DNA from 2 places in the Shinella sp. 838 genome. Region 1 is predicted to be linked to the other one. Evidence: riboswitches for the same ligand, from Rfam matches in the RefSeq annotation. Region 1 holds a riboswitch; the other holds the start of a gene.
What was found. Region 1 has a riboswitch for glycine ahead of P9A16_RS25290 (D-amino acid dehydrogenase). Riboswitches for the same ligand answer to the same signal wherever they lie in the genome.
Positions count from the first base shown of each region.

Region 2: it holds a riboswitch for glycine, as region 1 does, so the genes downstream of both, gcvT (glycine cleavage system aminomethyltransferase GcvT) here and P9A16_RS25290 (D-amino acid dehydrogenase) in region 1, are expected to answer to the same signal.

Region 1 is NZ_JARSBQ010000010.1:191,782-202,508, reverse strand. It holds gene P9A16_RS25330 (glutamine synthetase beta-grasp domain-containing protein) at 1-200, opposite strand, end outside; gene P9A16_RS25325 (thioredoxin family protein) at 639-1,226, shown strand; gene P9A16_RS25320 (FAD-dependent oxidoreductase) at 1,264-2,826, shown strand; gene P9A16_RS25315 (4Fe-4S dicluster domain-containing protein) at 2,892-3,221, shown strand; gene P9A16_RS25310 (ABC transporter ATP-binding protein) at 3,235-4,071, shown strand; gene P9A16_RS25305 (ABC transporter permease) at 4,083-4,946, shown strand; gene P9A16_RS25300 (aliphatic sulfonate ABC transporter substrate-binding protein) at 4,999-6,033, shown strand; gene P9A16_RS25295 (MFS transporter) at 6,187-7,617, shown strand; glycine riboswitch at 7,654-7,744, shown strand; gene P9A16_RS25290 (D-amino acid dehydrogenase) at 7,893-9,134, shown strand; gene P9A16_RS25285 (GlcG/HbpS family heme-binding protein) at 9,222-9,653, shown strand; gene P9A16_RS25280 (amidohydrolase family protein) at 9,765-10,727, shown strand, end outside.
Region 2 is NZ_JARSBQ010000011.1:197,639-208,365, forward strand. It holds gene gcvP (aminomethyl-transferring glycine dehydrogenase) at 1-2,405, opposite strand, end outside; gene gcvH (glycine cleavage system protein GcvH) at 2,405-2,767, opposite strand; gene gcvT (glycine cleavage system aminomethyltransferase GcvT) at 2,802-3,941, opposite strand; glycine riboswitch at 4,100-4,201, opposite strand; gene P9A16_RS26545 (hypothetical protein) at 4,355-4,642, opposite strand; gene P9A16_RS26550 (Lrp/AsnC ligand binding domain-containing protein) at 4,854-5,090, shown strand; gene P9A16_RS26555 (RluA family pseudouridine synthase) at 5,148-6,140, shown strand; gene P9A16_RS26560 (HAD-IA family hydrolase) at 6,140-6,805, shown strand; gene P9A16_RS26565 (ATP12 family chaperone protein) at 6,798-7,583, shown strand; gene P9A16_RS26570 (hypothetical protein) at 7,655-8,305, shown strand; gene P9A16_RS26575 (DoxX family protein) at 8,396-8,779, shown strand; gene P9A16_RS26580 (DMT family transporter) at 8,776-9,090, opposite strand; gene fghA (S-formylglutathione hydrolase) at 9,245-10,078, opposite strand; gene P9A16_RS26590 (DUF1345 domain-containing protein) at 10,097-10,727, opposite strand, start outside.

The DNA of each region.
Region 1 (10,727 bases):
GGATAGACGGCGACCGGCTTCAGCACGCAGTCCGAGCTCGAGCCTTCGGCCTGCATCGTGGAAGAACCGTCAAAACCCCAGAGCGGAAGCTGTTCCAGCGTCGGGAAAGCGTCGAATTCCTTGATGAGGGTCTTGCCGCGCAGGTTCGGGCTGGGCTTGTAACCGTCGAGCCAGATGTATTCGAGCTTGTACTTTGTCATTTCGTTCTCTCACGTGACGCTGGTTTTACGAGGCTGCCGGACGCCTGGGGCGCTCGACAACCGGATAGCAGATGAAATGCATCAAACGTGCCAGATCGAAGCGAGCGCGGATATCTGCGGAAAATTCATCGTCCTGCGGAGGTCTGCCCGCAAACACGGCGATACTTTCGCTGAAAGAAGGGGCGCGTTGCACAAAAAATGGGCGGAACGAGGCGGGCTTTAAGGCATTGCTCGTTCTTGAAGCCAGTGGCGTAACCTTCGGCCCCCTGGAACTCCGGGCAGATGGATCGCCGGACCTCCGGTGAGGTGAAAAATTTCACGATGCCGCGACGGTGCGCGAAGAATATCTCCGGTGACTGGCAATCGCAGCGATTCATTGCCTATAAAATCTATGGATTATATCTTCTAATAGTCTCGTTGGCTTGCCAGGAGGATATCATGCCCAAGACCGAATCCAATCCCATCACGCTGGGGACCCGCGCTCCGGACTTTGTTCTGTCCGATGCCGATGGCGCCGCGTTCAGCCTCAAGGATTTCGCGGATAGCCCGGCACTGCTGGTCGCTTTCATCTCGAACCGCTGCCCCTTCGTGGTGCTGATCCGCGAGGCGCTGGCGCAGTTCGCCCGCGATCATGCCGGGCAGGGGCTTGCCATCGTCGCGATCAACAGCAACGACGCGGAGGCGCATCCGGAGGAAGCGCTCGAACGGCTCGGCATCGAGGCGAAGACCTATGGCTATGATTTCCCCTACCTGAAGGATGAAACGCAAGGCGTCGCCAAAGCCTATGGCGCAGCCTGCACGCCGGACTTCTTCCTCTACGACCGCGAGCGCAGGCTGGCCTATCACGGCCAGTTCGACGACGCCCGCCCGGGCAACGGCAAGGATGTCACCGGCGCGGATCTACGTGCGGCCGTGGAAGCTGTGCTGATCGGGGGTGCTGCAGCAGCGGCACAGGTTCCCTCCATCGGCTGCAACATCAAGTGGACGGCCGGCAACGAGCCCTCCTGGTTTCCCACCGCCGCCTGAACCGGCCGTCATTCTCCTCGTACCAGGCCGGAACATCATGGCATCGCGTCGCAAGGAACAGCCCACCCTGGAGGGGCGCCTCATCGAAACGGACGTGCTCGTCGTCGGCGGCGGGCCGGCCGCCGGCTGGGCGGCGCTGTCGGCGGCCGAGGCCGGCGCCCGCGTCGTCCTGGCCGACAAGGGCTACCATGGCACAAGTGGCGCCACCGCGCCGTCGAACACGGGGACCTGGTGCGTGCCGCCGGGCGAAGGGCGGGCGGCCTCCGTCGAGCAGCGTTTCAAGCGCACGGTCGGCCTTGCCGACCGCCGCTGGATGCTGCGCGCCGCCGACCAGGCCTACGAGAACCTCCAGAAGCTGGTGGAATGGGGGTATCCGTTCCCGAGCGAGGAGGACGGCAGCCTCTACATCGCCAATCTGCGCGGGCCGGATTACATGCGCTTCCTGCGCCAGCGCGTGCAAAAGGCCGGCGTGACGATCCTCGATCATCACCCGGTCCTCGAATTGCTTGGCGACGACAATCATGTCGCTGGCGCCGCAGGGCTTGCGCGCCGCACCGGGGCAAGTTTCCAGGTCCGGGCGGGGGCCGTGGTGCTGGCCACGGGCGGTTGCGCCTTTTTCGAACGCATCCTTGGCGGTACGGGGCTGACCGGCGACGGCTATCTCTTCGCCGCGGAGGCCGGTGCATCGCTGTCCGGCATGGAGTTCACCGGCAAATACACGCTCGCCCCGCATGGCACGTCGCTGAACAAGGGCCTGCCTTTCCGCTGGGCCACCTTCTACGGCGCGGACGGTCAGGTGCTGCGCGACGCTCGCGGCGAGCCGGTGACGAACGGCATCGGCGGCGGGGAGCGGCTGGTGGCAGAAGCGCTTCTGTCCGGTCCGGTCTACGCCCGGCTCGATCTTGCCGAACCCGCCATGCAGGATTGGCTGCGGCGCGGCCAGCCGAACTGCTTCCAGCCCTATGAGCGCATGGGCATCAATCCGTTCGAGGATCTCTTCCGTGTCGATCTCAAATACGAGGGCACGGTGCGCGGCACAGGTGGCATCCGCATCGTCTCCTCCGATTGCGGCACCGGTATTTCCGGCCTCTATGCCGCCGGCGACGCAGCGAGCCGCGAGAACGTGACGGGCGGCATTTCGGGCGGCGGCGCAATCAATGCCTCCTGGGCGATCGCCAGTGGCTGGTGGGCCGGCCATGGCGCGGCCCGGCACGCCCGCCGTTGGCAGGGACGTGATGGAAACCGCCTGCGCCCGCTCGGCAGGACAGGCCTTCGCGGCCCGGCCGGGGAGGCCATCGATCTTGCCGCCGCCGCCCGCACGGTGCACGACGAGATCGCCCCGCTCGACAAGAGTTACTGGCGCACGGCTGCCACGCTTGAAGCGAGTGGCAGGACGCTGGAGGACCTCTGGTCCCGGCTGAACGGGGCCTCGCCTGCCGCGGGCCTTGACCGCCTGCAGACCCGCGAGGTCGCGGCCGTCACCGCCAGCGCCCGCTGGACGGTTGCCGCGGCCGCGCTGCGCACGGAAAGCCGCGGCGTGCACCGCCGGCGCGATTTTCCGGGCGAGAGCGAGGCGCAGGCAAGCCGCATCATCGTCTGAGGCCTCGATCGCGTGACGGCGGTGCGGGAGACCCTTTCCCTCGAAACGGCGCAGGAGGGCTGAGGATGATCGAAGTCGTCTCCGCCGACCGCTGCATCCGCTGCGATATCTGCGAGCGCATCTGTCCGGCCTTTGTCTTCGATCGGGACGAGACGGGGCTTCCCGTCATCGCCCGACAGGACGACTGCCAGACCTGTTTCCTCTGCGAAATCTACTGCCCGACCGATGCGCTCTACGTCGCCGAGCAGGCGGATGGCCCGACCGGCATCACCGAGCCCGACGTCCTCGAGCGCGACCTCTTCGGCGCCTATGCCCGCGCGCTCGGCTGGAACCGCGGCCGCGCCGGGGGAACAAGGAATGATCCGACCCGCCACATCCGCGTGGCACAGGTCTGAAAAGGAGATACCCATGGAACGCATCGCCGTCAGCGCTGTGCGCAAGTCGTTCAACCTGAAGCCCGGCCAGACCGTGACCGTCGACGGTGTCACGTCCAGTCGTATCGCGGTGCTGGATGGCGTGGACCTCACCATCAACAGCGGCGAGTTCATCACGCTCGTCGGGCCCTCCGGCAGCGGCAAGTCGGTGCTGCTCGACGTGATCGCCGGGCTGACCGAGGCGACCTCGGGCGTCGCCCGCATCGATGGCATCGAGGTCACCAAACCCCATGCCCGCACGGCCTATGTCTTCCAGCAATATGCGCTCTTTCCCTGGCGCACGGCCTTGCAGAATGTCGAATATGCGCTGGAAGTGCGTGGCGTTCCCGCAGCCGAGCGGCGCGAGCGGGCGAAGGACTTCCTGCATCTCTTCGGTCTCAAGGGCTTCGAGGACCGTTTCCCCTCGCAGCTTTCCGGCGGCATGCAGCAGCGCGTGGCGATCGCCCGGGCGCTTTCGACGGATCCGCAGGTCCTCTTGATGGACGAGCCCTTCGCCGCGCTCGATGCGCAGACCCGCGATATCCTGCAGAGCGAGCTCCTTCGCATCTGGGAGCAGATCAAGACGACGGTGGTTTTCGTCACCCATTCCATCGACGAAGCGATCTATCTTGCCGACCGCGTCGTGGTGATGACCGCCCGGCCGGCGAGCGTGAAGGAGATCGTCGAAATCGACCTGCCGCGCCCGCGTGATCTCGATATCCGCAACAGCGAAGCCTTCAACGCCTATCGCGGCCGCGTCTGGGAAAGCCTGCGCGACGAAGTCGGCAAGGCCCAGCGCGACTGGACCCTTGCTTCCACCTACGCCAATTGAGGGAGGATCCGATGAGCCTCATCGTCGACCGCAACCTGCCACTGCGCACCGCCTTTTCCTTGCGCCGCAAGCGTATCCCTTCCAAGGCGCCGAGTGCTTTCGGCGAGACCGTCTCCACCATCACGCTCGGCCTGCCGGCACTCGTCGCCTTCGCGCTGCTCTGGGAGGTCGCTCCGCGTATCGGCTGGATCAATGCCCTGTTCTTCCCGCCGCTGAGCCAGGTGCTTGCGGTGCTCTGGGAGATGATCGTCTCCGGCCAGCTTGCCGACCACATCGGCATCAGCCTGCAACGGGCGGCGATCGGTTTTGCGCTGGCCGTCGTCACCGCCGTGCCGCTCGGCTTTCTGATGGGGCGCTATTCGCTGTTTGAGAAAGCCTCCGACTTTCTCGTCCAGACGCTGCGCAACACCTCGCAATTCGCGCTGCTGCCGGTCTTCATCCTCGTTCTCGGCATCGGCGAAGCCTCGAAGATCGCCATCACCTTCTATGCCGCGGTGTTCTTTCTTCTGATCAACACGATCGTCGGCGTGAAGTCCGTCGATCCGCTGCTCGTCAAGGCGGCACGCTCCATGGGCACCTCGGACTGGGACCTCTTCAAGAAGGTGATCTTCCCTTCCGCCATTCCCTCGATCGTCGCCGGTGCCCGGCTCGGCGTGAAGACCTCGCTCTTCTCGGTGATCGCGGCCGAGATGCTCGCCGCTCAGTCCGGCATTGGTTACCTCATCCAGAATTCGTCGCTGATGCTGGAAACCGATCGCATGTATGCGGGCATCCTGACGCTGACGATCATCGGCCTGCTGCTCAACTACCTGCTCGTTGCTGGTGAACGGCGCGCGACGCACTGGCGCGGCAGCGGCGAAAGCGGCCCGAACTGATCCCGATCGCATCGCTTCCTCAATCAACGATCCATCCCGAAAGGATTTGCCCATGACATCGTTTCCGCTCCTTCCGCTGCGCCGGACACTCCTGAAAATCGCACTCGCGCTGTCGATCCTGCCCGGTGCTGGCCTTGCGACGGCCTCCGCCGACGAGGCGAAGCCCGACGTCATCCGCATCGGCTCCACGGCGCCTGGCCACCTGAAGTTCATCCTCTACCGCAACAAGAAGCTCTTGGAGGACGAGTTCGCCAAGGACGGCATCAAGGTTGAGCTGACTACCTTCGACGGTGGCTCGGCGGCGACCGTCGCCCTCGGCTCCGGCGCAATCGACTTCACCTATATCGGCAACAACCCCTCGCTGCGCCTTGCGGCCACCGGCGCCGACGTGAAGCTGATCGGCCTGTCGAGCTGGAACCGCTCCAACGAGACGCAAATCGTCGTGAAGCCGGATTCGCCGATCCAGAAAATCGAGGACCTCAAGGGCAAGAAGGTCGCCTATCTCGCCGGCACGGTGCGCCATTCGACTTTCGCCAAGGCGCTGAAGACGGTGGGCCTTTCGCTGGGCGACGTCGAGAGCCTCAATCTCGGCATCGAGAGCTCCGGTCCGGCCCTGTCGCGTGGTGACGTCGATGCCCTCGTGGAGAGCACCGGTCCCGTGCAGAAGCTGGTCGAGGAAGGCGAAGCCCGGGTGATCTTCGATGCCGGCGTTTCCGGCAGCCCGGAGTGGGCCGTGCCGCATCTCCTCAGCGTCAATGGCGATTTCGCCCGCAAGTACCCCGACATCGTGACGCGCCTTTTGGCCGTCGATATCGCGGCGGCGCGCTGGGCCGACGCCAATCCGGAAGAGACGATCGCGATCTTCGTCAAGGAGACCGGCAACAGCGACAAGGCCGTGCGCGCGACCTATCCGGACGGCAAGTTCTTCCAGGATCCGCAGGTGACCGAGGAGGCGGTGCGTGCGCTTCAGGGTGAGGAGGTGTTCATGGCCGATGCCGAGCTTTTGAAGGGCAAGGTCAACTACGACACCTGGATCGACCGCTCCTTCTACGATGCCGCCGTCAAAAAGCTGGATGCCAGCAACTGATCTCCGGGCGCTTCCGCTTGTCTCCGGATTGCGGAAACGCTCTCTTCGTTTGTCTCCTTGCACGTCCGGCAAATCCGCTTCGCGCTCTCGCTGGAATTGTTCTATAGGATCGGACGGCGGCGTCTTGAACGCCGTCGCTTTTTTGTGATTGCGATGTCTTCCATTCCCTCACAGCCCATACCGCTCCACCGCACCCGCATCGTCCCGGCCGTCGTCGCCGTGGCGTTCTTCATGCAGATGCTCGACAGCACGATCATCGCGACGTCGCTGCCGGCGATGGCGAAGGCCTTCTCGACAGATGTCGTGGCGCTCAACATCGGCTTCACGGCCTATCTGCTTGCCATGGCCGTGTTCATTCCGCCGGCCGGCTGGCTTGCCGACCGGTTCGGCACCCGCGAAGTTTTCGTGACGGCGATCGCACTTTTCACGCTTTCTTCCGTCGCCTGCGGCTTTTCCGGTTCGCTTGGCGAGTTCACCGCGGCGCGGCTCGTCCAAGGCGCATCCGCCGCACTGATGACGCCCGTCGGGCGCCAGCTCGTGCTGCGCGGCGCGCCGAAGGCGGAGTTGGTGCGAGCGATCGCCACCATCACCTGGCCGGCGCTGATCGCGCCGGTGGTCGGGCCGCTGATCGGCGCCTGGGTTACAACCCATGCCGGTTGGGAGTGGAATTTCTTCATCAACCTGCCGCTCGGCCTGCTCGGCGTGGCGCTCGTGCTGTTCTTCGTGCCGCAAGTGCCGGCCGAGGGCGCGCGCCCCTTCGATCTCAAAGGCTTCCTGCTGACGGGAAGCGCGCTCGCCCTCACGCTTGCCGGCCTGGAGCTCTCCAGCGCGCCGACGGGCGGCGCCGGCACGCTTGCCGTTCTCGCCCTCGGCCTCGTCGCCGGCTGGGCTGCCGTCCGTCATCTCCGGTGCGCGCCGCATGCGCTGCTCGACATGGCCGTGCTCAAGGTTCCGACTTTTGCCTTCGCGACGCTCTCGGCCGGTACTGCCGGGCGGCTTGCGGTCAATGCCACGCCCTTCCTGCTGCCGCTCCTGTTCCAGGTCGGCCTCGGTATGGACGCCGTCGAGACCGGCTCGCTCGTGCTCGTCTATTTCCTTGGCAACCTCCTGATGAAGAGCGTGACGACGCCGGCGCTGCGCCTTTTCGGCTTCCGTACGCTGCTCGTCGTCAACGGCCTTGTCGCTGCGCTGACGATCGGCGCCTTCGCTTTCGTCGACGGTAACACGCCGTGGCTGCTGCTCTTCGGGCTGCTGATCGTTTGCGGACTGTCCCGCTCTATGCAGTTCACCGCGCTGACGACGATCGCCTTTGCCGATGTCACGCCCGCCCAGCGTAGCGCGGCGACCACCATCTCCGCCATGCTGCAGCAGCTCGCGCAGCTTCTCGGCGTCGCCGTTGCCGCCGCCGTCATCCGCCTTTCGGCCGCCCTTTTCCCCGAGGCCGCTGGCGGTGGCATGCTGGTGGATATCCGTGCCGCCTTCCTGTGCATCGCCGCCATCGGGCTCGTCTCGGCCCTGCGTTTCCTCGCGCTGCCTGCCGGTGCCGGGGCGGAAGTTTCGGGACATCGTCATCGCCCCTCTTGATTCTCCTCAAGATTGCGGTAGCCTGCGCGCGTTCGACAAGACTGCATGGGAGAGACCGGCTGCAAGGCCGGCGCCGACGGAGCAACCCCCCAGGAAACTCTCAGGCACAAGTGACCGTGCAGTTGAACGATCTGGAGAGAGACGCTGTGAGCGTCCACCGAAGGGGAAAGCCGCCGCGGCCGTGCCGTGCGGGTAAACTCTCAGGTACCGTGACAGATTGGGGAAAACGCGGGCTCCGGCCCGTACCCTGATGTCATACGGAGCGAGAGACCTATATGCCCCATATCGCCGTTATCGGCGCCGGTATTACCGGCGTCACCACTGCCTATGCCCTTCTTGAACGTGGCTTCGACGTCACCGTGCTCGAAAGCCAGCGCTACGCTGCCATGGAAACCTCCTTTGCCAATGGCGGTCAGCTTTCCGCCAGCAATGCCGAGGTCTGGAACCATTGGTCCACCCTGTTCAAGGGTGTCAAATGGATGATGCGGAACGACGCGCCGCTGCTGATGAACCCGCGGCCGACCTGGCACAAATATTCCTGGCTTGCCGAGTTCGTCTCGAACATCATGCGCTATCGCGACAACACGGTGGAAACGACCCGTCTGGCGATCGCCGCCCGGCAGCACCTCTTCTCCATCGCCGAGCGCGAAAACATCGATTTCGACCATGTGCGCCGCGGTATCCTGCACATCTACTGGGACAAGGCGAGCTTCGACCACGCCGCGAAGGTCAACGCCATGCTGACCGAGGGCGGACTCGACCGCCGGGCGGTGACGGCCGAAGAGGTCAAGTCGATCGAGCCGACCCTGCACGGGGCCTTCCACGGCGGCTTCTACACGCCGTCGGATTCGACCGGCGACATCCACAAGTTCACCTCGGGCCTTGCGAAGGCCTGCCAGCGCCGGGGCGCCCGGTTCCTTTTCGATGCCCGCGTGACGGCGATCGGCAGAAACGGTGCATTCCGCATCAGCTATGCGACGGGTGAGGGCGCGGAGCGCCAGGTCGAGACGGATGGCGTCGTGGTCTGCGCCGGCACGGCCAGCCGCCAGATTGCCGCCATGCTCGGCGACCGGGTCAATATCTATCCCGTCAAGGGCTACTCGATCACCGTGCATCTCGATGACGAGCGCAGCCAGGCGGCAGCCCCCTGGGTGAGCCTGCTCGACGACCGGGCGAAGATCGTGACCAGCCGTCTTGGCCCCGACCGTTTCCGCGTTGCCGGCACGGCCGAATTCAACGGCATGAACCGCGACATCCGCCACGATCGCGTCAAGCCGCTCGTCGACTGGACGCGCATGCTGTTTCCCGAGGCCGATACCAATCGTGTCGTGCCCTGGGCGGGCCTCCGCCCGATGATGCCCAACATGATGCCGCGGGTCGGCAAGGGGCGTCAGCCGGGTGTGTTCTACAACACCGGCCATGGCCATCTCGGCTGGACACTTTCGGCAGCGACTGCGCAGATGGTGACGGATACGATTGCCGGCGAAATGGCAGCAGACCGCGCCATCGCCGCCTGATAGAAGGGCAGCGAAGCTTTCGACAGTTCGGGTTCCGGCGATCCTTCGCCGGGACCTTTCGGAAAACAGGACCCTACGAGGACAGACATGGCCGAACTTACCCTTGCCGTCGCCAACAGCATCATCGCCGCCGCCCTGGAGGCGGGCGCTCAGGCCGGCCTCAAGCCGCTCACCGTGGCGGTGCTCGATGCCGGAGGGCACCTGAAGGCCTTCCAGAAGCAGGACGGTGCCTCCATGCTGCGCTATGAGATCGCTTTCGGCAAAGCCTATGGTTCGCTCGCCGTGGGCATGGGCTCACGCTGGCTGGACAAGAACGCGAAGGAGCGCCCGCACTTCATTGAAGGCCTGACCGCCGTCTCGGGTGGCAAGATCGTCGCCGTTCCCGGCGGCGTGCTGATCCGCGATGCCGCCGGGGCGCTGCTTGGTGCGGTCGGTATCACCGGAGATACCTCCGACAATGACGAGATCTGCGCGGTTGCCGGTATCAAGTCCGCGGGCCTCGTCGCCCAGGTCGATTGAGGCTTGCATCCTCAACGGTTGCCAAGTGGACGGTGGAGAGCGGAGATTGGCAAAGCGGGAAAAGAATGACGTTCTCCACCCGCATCCGTGCTGATTTCAGGGTTCTCCGAAATGACCGACCTGCTTGTAACCAATGTCCGGCCCGATGGCGGTGAGACTGCCGACATCCTGATCAAGGGCGGCAGGATCGTCGCCATCGGCGCGAACCTGCCGCGCGAGCCGGGCGTTCCCGCGCATGATGGCGGCAATGCCGTCGCCATCGCTCCCTTCGTCGAGCCGCACGTGCATCTCGACAAGATCCTCTGGGGCCTGCCGTGGCACAGCATCAATGTGCCGCCCTCGCTGCGTGCGATGATCGACAACGAGGTCGAGATCCGCCAGAACCTGCCCTGGAGCACGGAGGAGCGCGCCGGCAACCTCATGCGGCAGTGCGTTGCCATGGGCTCGACCCATATCCGCAGCCATGTCGACATTTCCAGCGGCTACAAGCTCGACAACCTGCATGCGGTGCTGCGCGCCCATGAAAGGACGCGCCACGCCGTGGGTCTCGAACTCGTCGCGTTTCCGCAGCTCGGCATGATGATCGATCCCGGCACGGCGGATCTGATGGAGGCGGCGCTCGACGAGGGGGCATCCATCATCGGCGGCATCGATCCGACCGATATCGACGGTGATCCCAAAGGGCATCTCGACACGGTCTTCGACATCGCCAGCCGCAAGGGGGCGAAGATCGACATCCACCTGCACGAGGCGAGCGAACTCGGCCTGGCCACCTTGAAGATGATCGCCGAGCGTACCAGGGCGAACGGCATGCAGGGCCGCGTCGTTGTCAGCCATGCCTTCTGTCTTGGCGACGGGGCGGCCGATGCGGTGGACAGGATGATCGACGTCCTTGCGGAAAACGATATCGGCATCATCTCTGCCGTTCCGGGCGAGATCGATTTTCCGCCGATGTTCGAGCTGGCTCGACGCGGCGTCAGATGCGCCGTCGCCTCGGATTCCCTGCGTGACACCTGGAACCCGCACGGCAACGGCGACATGCTGGAGCGCTGCTGGCTGCTGTCCTACCGCTCC
Region 2 (10,727 bases), on a different contig from region 1:
CCCCTGGAGGACGTGTAGAGCACGTCATAGGCGCCCTTGAGACGGGCGGCGATGTAGTTGGCGTTAAGGATCGCCACCTTCGTCGCCTGCGTCAGGCCAGCACCGCCCATCATCAGGCAGTAGCTCCACGAGATCGGCAGGATCGAGGCAGAGCCGAAGGGCGCTGCCGAGACCGCACCGGTGCCGCCGAGACCCGGAATATCGGGATGACCCGGCAGGTATGGCGCAAGGTGCGCCTTGACGCCGATCGGGCCCATGCCGGGACCGCCGCCGCCATGCGGGATGCAGAAGGTCTTGTGCAGGTTGAGGTGGCTGACGTCGCCGCCGATATCGCCGGGGCGGGCAAGGCCCACCATGGCGTTCATGTTGGCGCCGTCGATATAGACCTGGCCGCCGTGCTTGTGGACGATCTCGCAGATCTCGCGCACGTTCTCCTCAAAGACGCCGTGCGTGGAGGGGTACGTGATCATGCAGCACGAGAGGTTTTCCGCGTACTGCTCTGCTTTCGCACGGAAATCGTCCATGTCGATGTCGCCGTTGTCAGACACCTTCACGACGACGACCTTCATGCCGACCATCTGGGCGGAGGCCGGATTGGTGCCGTGCGCGGAGGTCGGGATGAGGCAGACGTCGCGGTGCGTGTTGCCGTTGGCGAGGTGGTAGGCGCGGATGGTCAGCAGGCCGGCATATTCGCCCTGTGCGCCGGAGTTCGGCTGCATGGAAACGGCGTCGTAGCCGGTGATGTCGCAGAGTTTCTGCGACAGGTCCTCGATGAGGTAGCGATAACCCTGCGCCTGGTCGGCCGGAACGAAGGGATGGATTTCTGCAAATTCCGGCCAGGTGATCGGCAGCATTTCCGCTGTCGCATTGAGTTTCATCGTGCAGGAACCGAGCGGAATCATCGCGCGGTCGAGCGCGAGGTCGCGGTCGGAGAGGCGGCGGATGTAGCGCACCATCTCGCTTTCCGCGCGGTTCATGTGGAAGATCGGATGCGTCAGGTATTCGCTGGTGCGCAGCAGGTCTTCCGGCAGACGGTAGTCCGGCTCGAATTCGGCCACCTCGAAATCGCCGCCGAAGGCGCGCCAGACGGCTTCCAGCGTGACGGGGCGCGAGCGCTCGTCGAGACTGATGCCGATGCGGTCGTCACCGATCTTGCGAAGGTTGACCTCTTCCGCGACAGCGGTCTTCAGGATGATGCCCTGCAACTTGCCGACATGCACGGTGATCGTGTCGAAGAAGACCTCGGGCTCGACCGTGTAACCCAGCTTCTCGAGGCCCTTGGCGAGGCGCACGGTCTTCTGGTGCACGCTCTGCGCGATCGCCTTCAGGCCCTGCGGGCCGTGGAATACGGCATACATGGAGGCCATGACGGCGAGCAGCACCTGCGCGGTGCAGATGTTCGACGTCGCCTTCTCGCGACGGATGTGCTGTTCGCGGGTCTGCAGCGACAGGCGGTAGGCGCGGTTGCCGCGCGCGTCGATGGAAACGCCGACGAGGCGACCGGGCATGGAGCGCTTGTAGGCGTCCTTGACCGCCATATAGGCCGCATGCGGCCCGCCGTAACCGACCGGCACGCCGAAACGCTGGGTGCAGCCGATGGCGATATCCGCATCCATGTCGCCGGGCGATTTCAGGAGGGCGAGGGCCAGCGGATCGGCCGCGACGACGGCGATGGCACCGGTCTGGTGCAGACGCGAGATGAGGCCCGAGAAGTCACGCACATGACCGTAGGTGCCGGGATACTGGAAGATCGCGCCGAACACGTCGACGGGGTCGAGATCGGTGAAGGGGTCGCCGACGATGACGCTCCAGCCAAGTGGCTCGGAACGGGTCTTCAGGAGCGCGATGGTCTGCGGGTGGCAGTTCTCGTCGACGAAGAAGGCCTTTGCCTTCGACTTCGAGACGCGCTCGGCCATGGCCATGGCTTCGGCGGCGGCCGTCGCTTCATCGAGCAGCGAGGCGTTGGCGACATCGAGGCCGGTCAGGTCGCAGACCATGGTCTGATAGTTGAGCAGCGCTTCAAGACGGCCCTGGCTGATTTCCGGCTGGTAGGGCGTATAGGCCGTGTACCAGGCGGGGTTCTCCAGGATGTTGCGCTGGACGACCGGCGGGGTGATCGTGCCGTAGTAGCCCTGGCCGATCAGCGAGACGAGCTTCTTGTTGCGGTTGGCGGTCTCGCGCAGCTTGTCGAGCGCTTCGCGCTCGGTCATCGCCGCGCCCCATTCGAGCGGCTTTTCCTGCCGGATCGATTTCGGCACGGTGTCGTCGATCAGCGCGTCGAGGCTGTCATAGCCGATCACCTTCAGCATCGCTTCCATCTCCTTCGGCGAGGGGCCGATATGGCGACGGTTGGCGAAATCGTAGGGCTGGTAATCGGTAAAGGCGAAATCCTTGGGGAGAGACATCAGCCGACAAGCTCCTTGTAGGCGGCTTCGTCGAGCAGCGCGTCCGCATCGGACGGGTTGGCGAGCTTCAGCTTGAAGAACCAGCCGGCGCCCTGCGGGTCGCTGTTGACGAGAGAGGGATCGGCGGTGATCGCTTCGTTGACCTCGACGATCTCGCCGTCAAGCGGACAATAGACGTCGGAGGCGGCCTTGACGCTTTCGACGGTCGCGGCATCGCCACCCTTGTCGAAGGTCGCGCCGACCTCGGGCAGTTCCACGAAGACGAGATCGCCGAGCTGTTCGGCTGCGTGCTGCGTGATGCCGACGGTCGCGACGCCGCCCTCGATCTTCAGCCACTCGTGTTCTTCGGTGAATTTCAGCATGTTCGTTCCTCTCCTGGGAAAATCTGTTCGCTGGTCAGCGTTTGAAGGTGTTCTTGACGAAGGGCATCGCCGCGACGGTGACGGGTAGGAATTTTCCGCGCACGCCGGCATAGAGCTGGGTGCCGGGCGCGATCGCGGACTTGGTGACGTAACCCATGGCCACCGGGCCGTCGGCATTCGGGCCGAAGCCGCCAGAGGTGACGGTGCCGACGACATCCTCGCCCTCGGCGTCGGTGGCAAGCACCGCACCGCCGCGCACCGGCGCCCGGCCTTCCGCCCTCAGGCCGACACGACGGCGCGAGGCACCGTTCTCAAGCTGGTCGAGGATAACAGCGGCGCCCGGAAAACCGCCGGCGCGCTCGCCACCCGTGCGGCGCACCTTCTGGATCGCCCATTCGAGACCGGCTTCCACCGGCGTCGTCGTCGTGTCGATGTCGTTGCCGTAGAGGCAGAGGCCGGCTTCAAGACGCAGCGAATCGCGCGCGCCAAGGCCGATCGGCAACACGTCCGGATGGTCGAGCAGGCGGCGACAGACCGCTTCGGCGAGGCTGGCGGGGATGGAAATCTCGAAACCGTCCTCACCCGTATAGCCCGAGCGCGAGACGATGCAGTCGGCATCGTGCAGGTCGCAGGCGCGCACGTCCATGAAGCGCATCGAGGAGACGTCCGCCCAGAGTTCGGCAAGCACGGCCTCGGCATGCGGGCCCTGCAGGGCGATGAGGGCGCGGTCGTCATGTAATGTCAGTTCGCAGACATCGCCGATCTTCGCCTGCATATGGGCGAAATCCGCGTCCTTGCAGGCAGCATTGACGACGACGTAGAAATGGTCGCCGCGGTTGGCGATCATCAGGTCGTCCTGGATGCCGCCTTCGTCATTGGTGAAAAGGGCATAGCGCTGGCGGCCTTCGCCGAGGCCGAGCACGTCGACCGGCACCAGCGTCTCCAGCGCGCGAGCGGCGTCGGCATTGTCGCCGGAGCGGGCGCGCACAGTCACCTGGCCCATGTGGGACACGTCAAAGAGGCCGGCGGCCCCGCGGGTGTGCAGATGCTCCTTCATCACGCCGGCAGCGTATTGCACCGGCATCTCATAGCCGGCGAACGGCACCATGCGTCCGCCGAGCGAAACGTTCAGCGCATGAAGCGGGGTTTTCTTGAGTTCAGACGTTTCGTCCAAAAGGCGCCCTCCAGTCTTGTGGCGCCCACGATCTAACGGGCACCGGCTCACAATCCCGGCGCTCTCGCGCCGCTCTCCTGAGCCCCCTCTGTCCCTTCGCCTGAGATTGTTATCCCTTCGGCGAGCGCTCGAAAAACGCTTCTCTCCAGAGTTACGACGGCACCTTGCTGGTCCTTTTGCCTGAGAGTTTCCGGGGCGGTTGCTCCTTCGGCACTGGCCATGCCCGTGGTCGGACGGCCAGCTTCTCCCAGCGAGGTTGTCTCCAGATAACGGCGTTGCCTGCGCTTTGGCAAGAGCGTTGCGTCGCTCCCAAGCGAATTTTTGTCGTAGCGGGAAAGGGCCGGGAGAGGGCTGCAAAGAAAAGGCCCCCGAGGGGGCCAGAGGTCGGAGGACGGCTGTTTCTGTGGGGAGGATCAGGCGGATTCCGGGAGGGCGGGCAGTTCGTTCTCGTCATAGAGGCGTTGTGCCTCGGCGACCGTTACCTGCGGCGTGCCTCCGGGCGCCGTGATCAGCGCGAGCGCGAGGGCCGGCGGCTGGATGACATTGAGCGCGGCGATCGCGCGGGCGTCACCCCGAACCTTGGCGTCCTGGCTCCAGGCGTGGATGCGTTCCTCGAAAAGCGTGTTCGCGCGCGTCTGCAGCCGCATCCCTTGTGATGCATAAGCGGCCGTTGCCGGCGAAACTGTCACGATCTGTGTCATGGCGTTCTACGGTGTTGGTTACGTTCTCGCAATTTAACAGTTGCGCCTTTCCGAGACATGAACCGCAAGGGTTGCATTTTCATCGAATTTTAACGGTCTGTGCGAATTTCGGCCGGCCTTGCCTTTGCCGGCGGAATTCCGTCATAAGAAGCACTGTAGGCCGCCGGAATCGGGCGGCAACAAGCATGCCGCCGATGGCGCGGGAGGACCGATGAAGCCGATTTTCGTGCAATTGCAATGCGCTCCGGGCAAAACCTACGAAGTTGCCGATGCGCTTTACGCTACGGAACTCATTTCGGAGCTCTATTCGACGAGTGGCGACTACGATCTGCTCCTGAAAATCTATGTCGACAGCGAGGAGGATATCGGCAAGTTCATCAACGATCACGTCGCCTCCATTCCGGGCATCGTGCGCTCGCTGACGACGCTGACCTTCCGCGCATTCTAGACGGTTCCCCTCAGCCGGTTCTTGCGCTAAAGCACGGCGCAACGAAAGAAGGCTGACATGGCAGGCATCGAACACAAGCAGGTGGAGAACGACGAGGCGGGCATGCGGCTCGACCGGTGGTTCAAGATCCACTATCCGGGCCTCGGCTTCGGCCCGCTCCAGAAATTGCTGCGCTCCGGCCAGGTGCGCATCGATGGCGGCCGCGTCAAGAGCGATACCCGCGTACAGCCGGGACAGATGATCCGCATCCCCCCGATGGAGGTCGATGCCAAGGCTGCGAAGGGCGGACCCATAGCCGGTCGCGATCTAAAGCATTCCTCCGATCACGAACTGCTCTCTCGCATGTTGCTGCATGAGGACGACAAGGTCATCGTGCTCAACAAGCCGGCCGGCATCGCCGTGCAGGGTGGTTCCGGCGTCAATCGCCATATCGACCAGATGCTCGAGGCCTGGACCAACCAGAAGGGTGAAAAGCCGCGCCTCGTGCACCGGCTCGACCGCGACACGTCGGGCGTGCTCGTCATAGCCCGCACGCGCGGTGCGGCGCAGAAGCTGACGGCCGCCTTCCGCGAGCGCGATACCAAGAAGACCTATTGGTCGCTGGTGATGGGCGTGCCGAAGAAGCATGAGGACAAGATCTCGACCTGGCTCGTCAAGGAGCAAACGCCGGATGGCGACCGGATGCGCATCGCCAAACACGGCGAGGACGGCGCCGATCATGCCGTGTCCTTCTACCGGGTCATCGAGCAGGCCGCCCAGAATTTTGCCTGGCTTGAAATGGAGCCCTATACCGGCCGTACGCACCAGCTGCGCGTCCACGCTGCCCATATCGGCCACCCGATCCTCGGCGATCCCAAATATTTCGAGGCCGACGTCAACTGGAATTTCCCCGGCGGCGTACAGAACCGCCTGCACCTCCATGCCCGCCGCATCGACATTCCGCACCCCAATGGCGGGCGCCTGCGCGTCACCGCGCCGCTGCCGCCGCACATGGTGCAGACCTGGAACCTCTTCGGCTTCGACCAGAACGCGGCGGACGAGGAAGACTGATGCGGCTCGTTCTCTTTGATTGCGACGGCACGCTGGTCGACAGCGTCAACCTGATCCATGAGGTCATGGCGCGCACCTTCGTCGATTTCGGCCATGCGCGGCCGGATATTTCCGAGACCAAGGCGATCATCGGCCTGACGCTCGACATCGCCATTGCCCGCATGCAGGGCAAGCCGCATGTCGACGACGAGGCGCTGGCGATGACCGCACACTACAAGGCGGCCTATTCCGGCGTGCGCGCCGAACCCGGTTTCCAGGAGCCGCTCTTTCCCGGCATCGCCGCCATGATGGCGCGCCTCGAACGGCAAGACGACCTGATCCTTGGTGCCGTCACCGGCAAATCCCGCCGCGGCCTCGACCTCATCCGCGCCGCGCACGGCTTCGACAAGACCTTCTTCGTCTCGCGCACGGCGGACGACTGCCCCTCCAAGCCGCACCCGGCCATGGTGACCGAATGCTGCAGCGAGGCGGGCATCGATGCGACCCGCACGGTTGTCATCGGCGACGCGATTTACGATATGCAGATGGCGAAAGCGGCGGGCGCGAAGGCGATCGGCGTTTCCTGGGGCTATGCCAGTGTGCCCGAACTGGTCGAGGCTGGCGCGGACCATATCCTGCGCACGCCCGCCGACCTCCTCGAATGGCTGGAGATTTCCGATGCGTGACATTCTGAGCGACCTTTCCGATGCGATGAGCGATCCCGATCCGGTGCGCCGCGCGCAGATCCAGATGAAGCGCCCTTTGCCGAAGCGCTTCTACAAGGAGGTCTCGACCGACAAGGTGGAGGAGGGCCATCGCATCCTGCTCGACGGCCGCCCGGTGCGTACGCCCGGTAAGAAACTCCTTGCCGTGCCGACACAACCGATCGCTACGCGTCTCGTCGCCGAATGGGACGGGCAGGGCGAGGAGATCGATCCGGCGAAGATGCCGGTGACCCGCCTCGTCAACACGGCCGTCGACGGTGTCGCGGAGAACTTCGACGCGGTCTTCGACGAGATCGTGCGCTTTGCCGGCACGGACATGCTCTGCTATCGCGCGGATTCACCGGCCGGGCTCGTCGAACGGCAGCGCGAGGGCTGGGATCCGATCCTCCGCTGGGCGGCCGATAACCGGGGCGCGCGCTTCATTCTCATCGAAGGCGTGATGCATCAGGAACAGCCGGCGCCGGCGATCGAGGCCTTTTCCGAGGCGCTTTCCAGCTTCCGCGATCCATTGGCGCTTGCCTGCCTGCACACCGTGACGACGCTTACCGGTTCGGCGCTTCTGGCGCTGGCGCTTGCGGAGGGTGTCATCGACGCCGACAGGGCCTGGGCGCTCGCCCATGTCGACGAGGACTGGCAGATCGAACATTGGGGCACGGACGAGGAAGCCTTCCGCCGCCGTGAACTGCGCCGGGCGGAAATGGACGTCGCCGCCGCCGTTCTTGCGGAAATTCCGCGCTGAAAAGACTTTGTTAAGAGGTCCGCACCATTTTGGCACGCGGCCGAAATCCGACATCGCATACCGGTATTTTCATGCAGTTCCTCGTTCGCACGCTTCTTTCCGCAAGCCTTCTCCTTTCCATGCCCCTTGCCGCAAGCGCCGATGAGGCTTTTCCGGTCCGCGATATCCGCAAGGTCGTCGTCAGTGGTGACGACAGTGCGTCCGCCACGGTGCTGAAGCGCACCGGCGAGCACCTGAAACGGGCCGCAAGGGCTACGCGCCGCGCTGTCGCGATCGACCGCGCGACGATGGATGTGCGGGTTTCCGGCGTCAGGCAGGGCCGCGACGGAGAGAGCACGGCGCGTGTCACGGTCACGCTGAGCGGGCCCGGGGCTGCAGCGAGCCGGACGCTGACGATCAACAGCTTCATGCCGGAACGCAAGGGCCGCGAGGCGGCGCTGGGCGATGCGATCGCCAAACGCGTGGCGCTGGCCTATCACCTCGCACCCGTCGCAAACGCCAAGGCGCCGCATGGCAAGCGTCCCGGCAAGGGCCGCAAAAATGCCGGCGGCAAGCGGCGCACGGCGGCGACGACCTCCGTCCAGGCCTATTCGGGTGGACAGAAGCGACCGCTCGTCATTCCCACCGAAGCGGCGCTCAGCGTGCGCTCGCGCGCTTTGCCGGAGGGCTCCACGAAGAAGATCGCGCCCTGCGTCGTCACGCAGGCGATCAGCTGCGACTGATCCCAAGGCAAAAGGTCCATCCGCCAGGCGAAACCACGGACAAAGCATGCTAGCCTCCCTCTCTCGGAAAAATGGAGAGGGGTGAACCGCATGCTCGACGGACTATCCGCCTACCGGCCGCAAGCGCTGGCGGCGCTGCGCATCATGACGGCGCTGCTCTTCATCGAGCACGGCACGCAGAAATTCTTCAATTTTCCGCCAGCCGAACAGCCTTTCGGCGACCTCATGAACCTGATCGGCGCGGCCGGCGCATTGGAGATCGTCGGCGGGGTTCTCATCCTTCTCGGCCTCTTCACGCGGCCGGTGGCTTTCGTGCTCTGCGGCTTCATGGCGGTCGCCTATTTCATGGCGCATGCGCCGCAGGACTTCTTCCCCGTCAACAATCGCGGCGATGCCGCGATCCTGTTCTGCTTCGTCTTCCTGTATCTGACAGCCGCGGGGCCAGGCGCCTTCGCCCTCGACAACCGTCGCTAGGCCGCAAATTTCAGGCCGAGGATGCCGGTGACGATGAGGGCGATGCAGCCCATGCGAACGGCGGTTACCGGCTCGGCGAAGAGGATGATGCCGAGCATTACGGTGCCGACCGTGCCGATGCCGGTCCAGATCGCATAGGCGGTGCCGATCGGCAGTGTCTTCACGGCAAGGCCGAGCAGCACGATGGAGATGATCATCGAGCCGGCGGTGAGCGCGGTGGGCAGCGGTTTGGTGAAGCCGTCGGTGTATTTGAGGCCGATCGCCCAGCCGATTTCGAAAAGGCCGGCGAGCATGAGATAGATCCAGGGCATTGCCCACTCCATGAAGGGAGCGAGGCCGTCCCCGCAGTCGTGACCGGATGTGCTCCAGCGGCAGCCGTCTACCGGTCCGGACTATACGCGGGGGACGGCGAAGGGCAAGGTCGGGGGCGGCATGCCAGCCATGCGCGCCCGCCATGACACCGGCTCAGCCGAGGCGTTCGGCATGCCACTTCAGATGGTCGTCCATGAAGGTCGAGATGAAGTAATAGGAATGGTCGTAGCGCTCGTGCATGCGCAGCGTCAGCCCGATGTCCGTATCCTTGACCGCATCCTCGAACAGCCAGGGACGCAGGCCGTTTTCCAGAAAACCGTCCGCCTTGCCCTGGTCGATGAGGAATTCCGGGAAGCGGGCACCATCGGCGACAAGGGCGCAGGCATCGTATTCCCGCCATGCCGCCTTGTCGGCGCCGAGATACTTTTCGAAGGCCGGGACCGACCAGTCGGCGGTGGAAGGCTCGACGATCGGCGCGAAGGCCGAGCAGCTCCTGAAGCGGTCCGGGTTCTTGAGCGCGATCGTCATGGCGCCATGGCCACCCATCGAATGGCCGATAATGCCCTGGCGTGTCATGTCCATGCGGAAATGCTGGCTGACGAAGTTCGGCAGTTCCTCCGTCACGTAGCTGTACATCCGGTAGTGCTCTGCCCAGGGCGCTTCGGTGGCGTCGAGATAGAAGCCGGCGCCCTTGCCCATCTGCCAGTTGGTGATCTCGTCCGGCACGTCATTGCCGCGCGGGCTGGTGTCCGGGCACACGACGATGAGGCCGAGTTCGGCGGCCATGCGCCGGTATTCGCCCTTTTCCATGACATTGGCGTGGCTGCAGGTCAGGCCGGACAGATACCAGAGCACCGGACGCGGCTCCCGGATCGCCTGCGGCGGCACGAAGACGGCAAAGGTCATCTCGCATTTGCAGGCCTCCGAATCATGGGCGAACACACCCTGCATGCCGCCGAAGGCCGTGTTCTGGGAAAGCACTTTCATCTGGAAACTCCGTATGGTTCAGGACGCGAGCGACACCGCCGCATTGACTGCGGCGGCGACCAGCACCGTATTGAAGAAGAAGGAAACGACCGCGTGCAGCAGGTTGACCTTGCGCATCGCCGTGGAGGTGATCGCGACATCCGAGGTCTGTGCCGTCATGCCGATGACGAAGGCGAAATAGAGGAAGTCGTAGGCGCCGGGCTCGGCCTTGCCGGGAAAATCGAGGCCGTTCCCTTCGTCAAGATTGCCGGGACGCCAGTAGAGATGGGCATAGTGCATGGCCGCCATGGTGTGGATGGTCAGCCAGCCGAGCGCGACGGAGGCGAAGGCGAGTGCGAACTCCCCGAGTGAGGCGGCCGGTCGGTTGAGCACCACGAAGAGCGAGCCCGTGGAAACGGCGACGGCTGCGACGGTGACGGCGAAGATGACCGCGATCGGCTCGTCGGTGTCCGTCGCATAATGTTCGAGATGGGCGGCGGTCAGGCGCGGCACGCGCCATGCGGTCAGGAGGAGATAGCAGAGGAAGAAGACGACAGCCGCGATGTCGATCGAAAAATCCGGCTTGAACCAGAGTGCGACGAGAAGGCTGACAGCGGCTGCGCCGGCGCCGACATAGAAGGGCAGGTGCCTGCCATAGATCCTCGGCCCC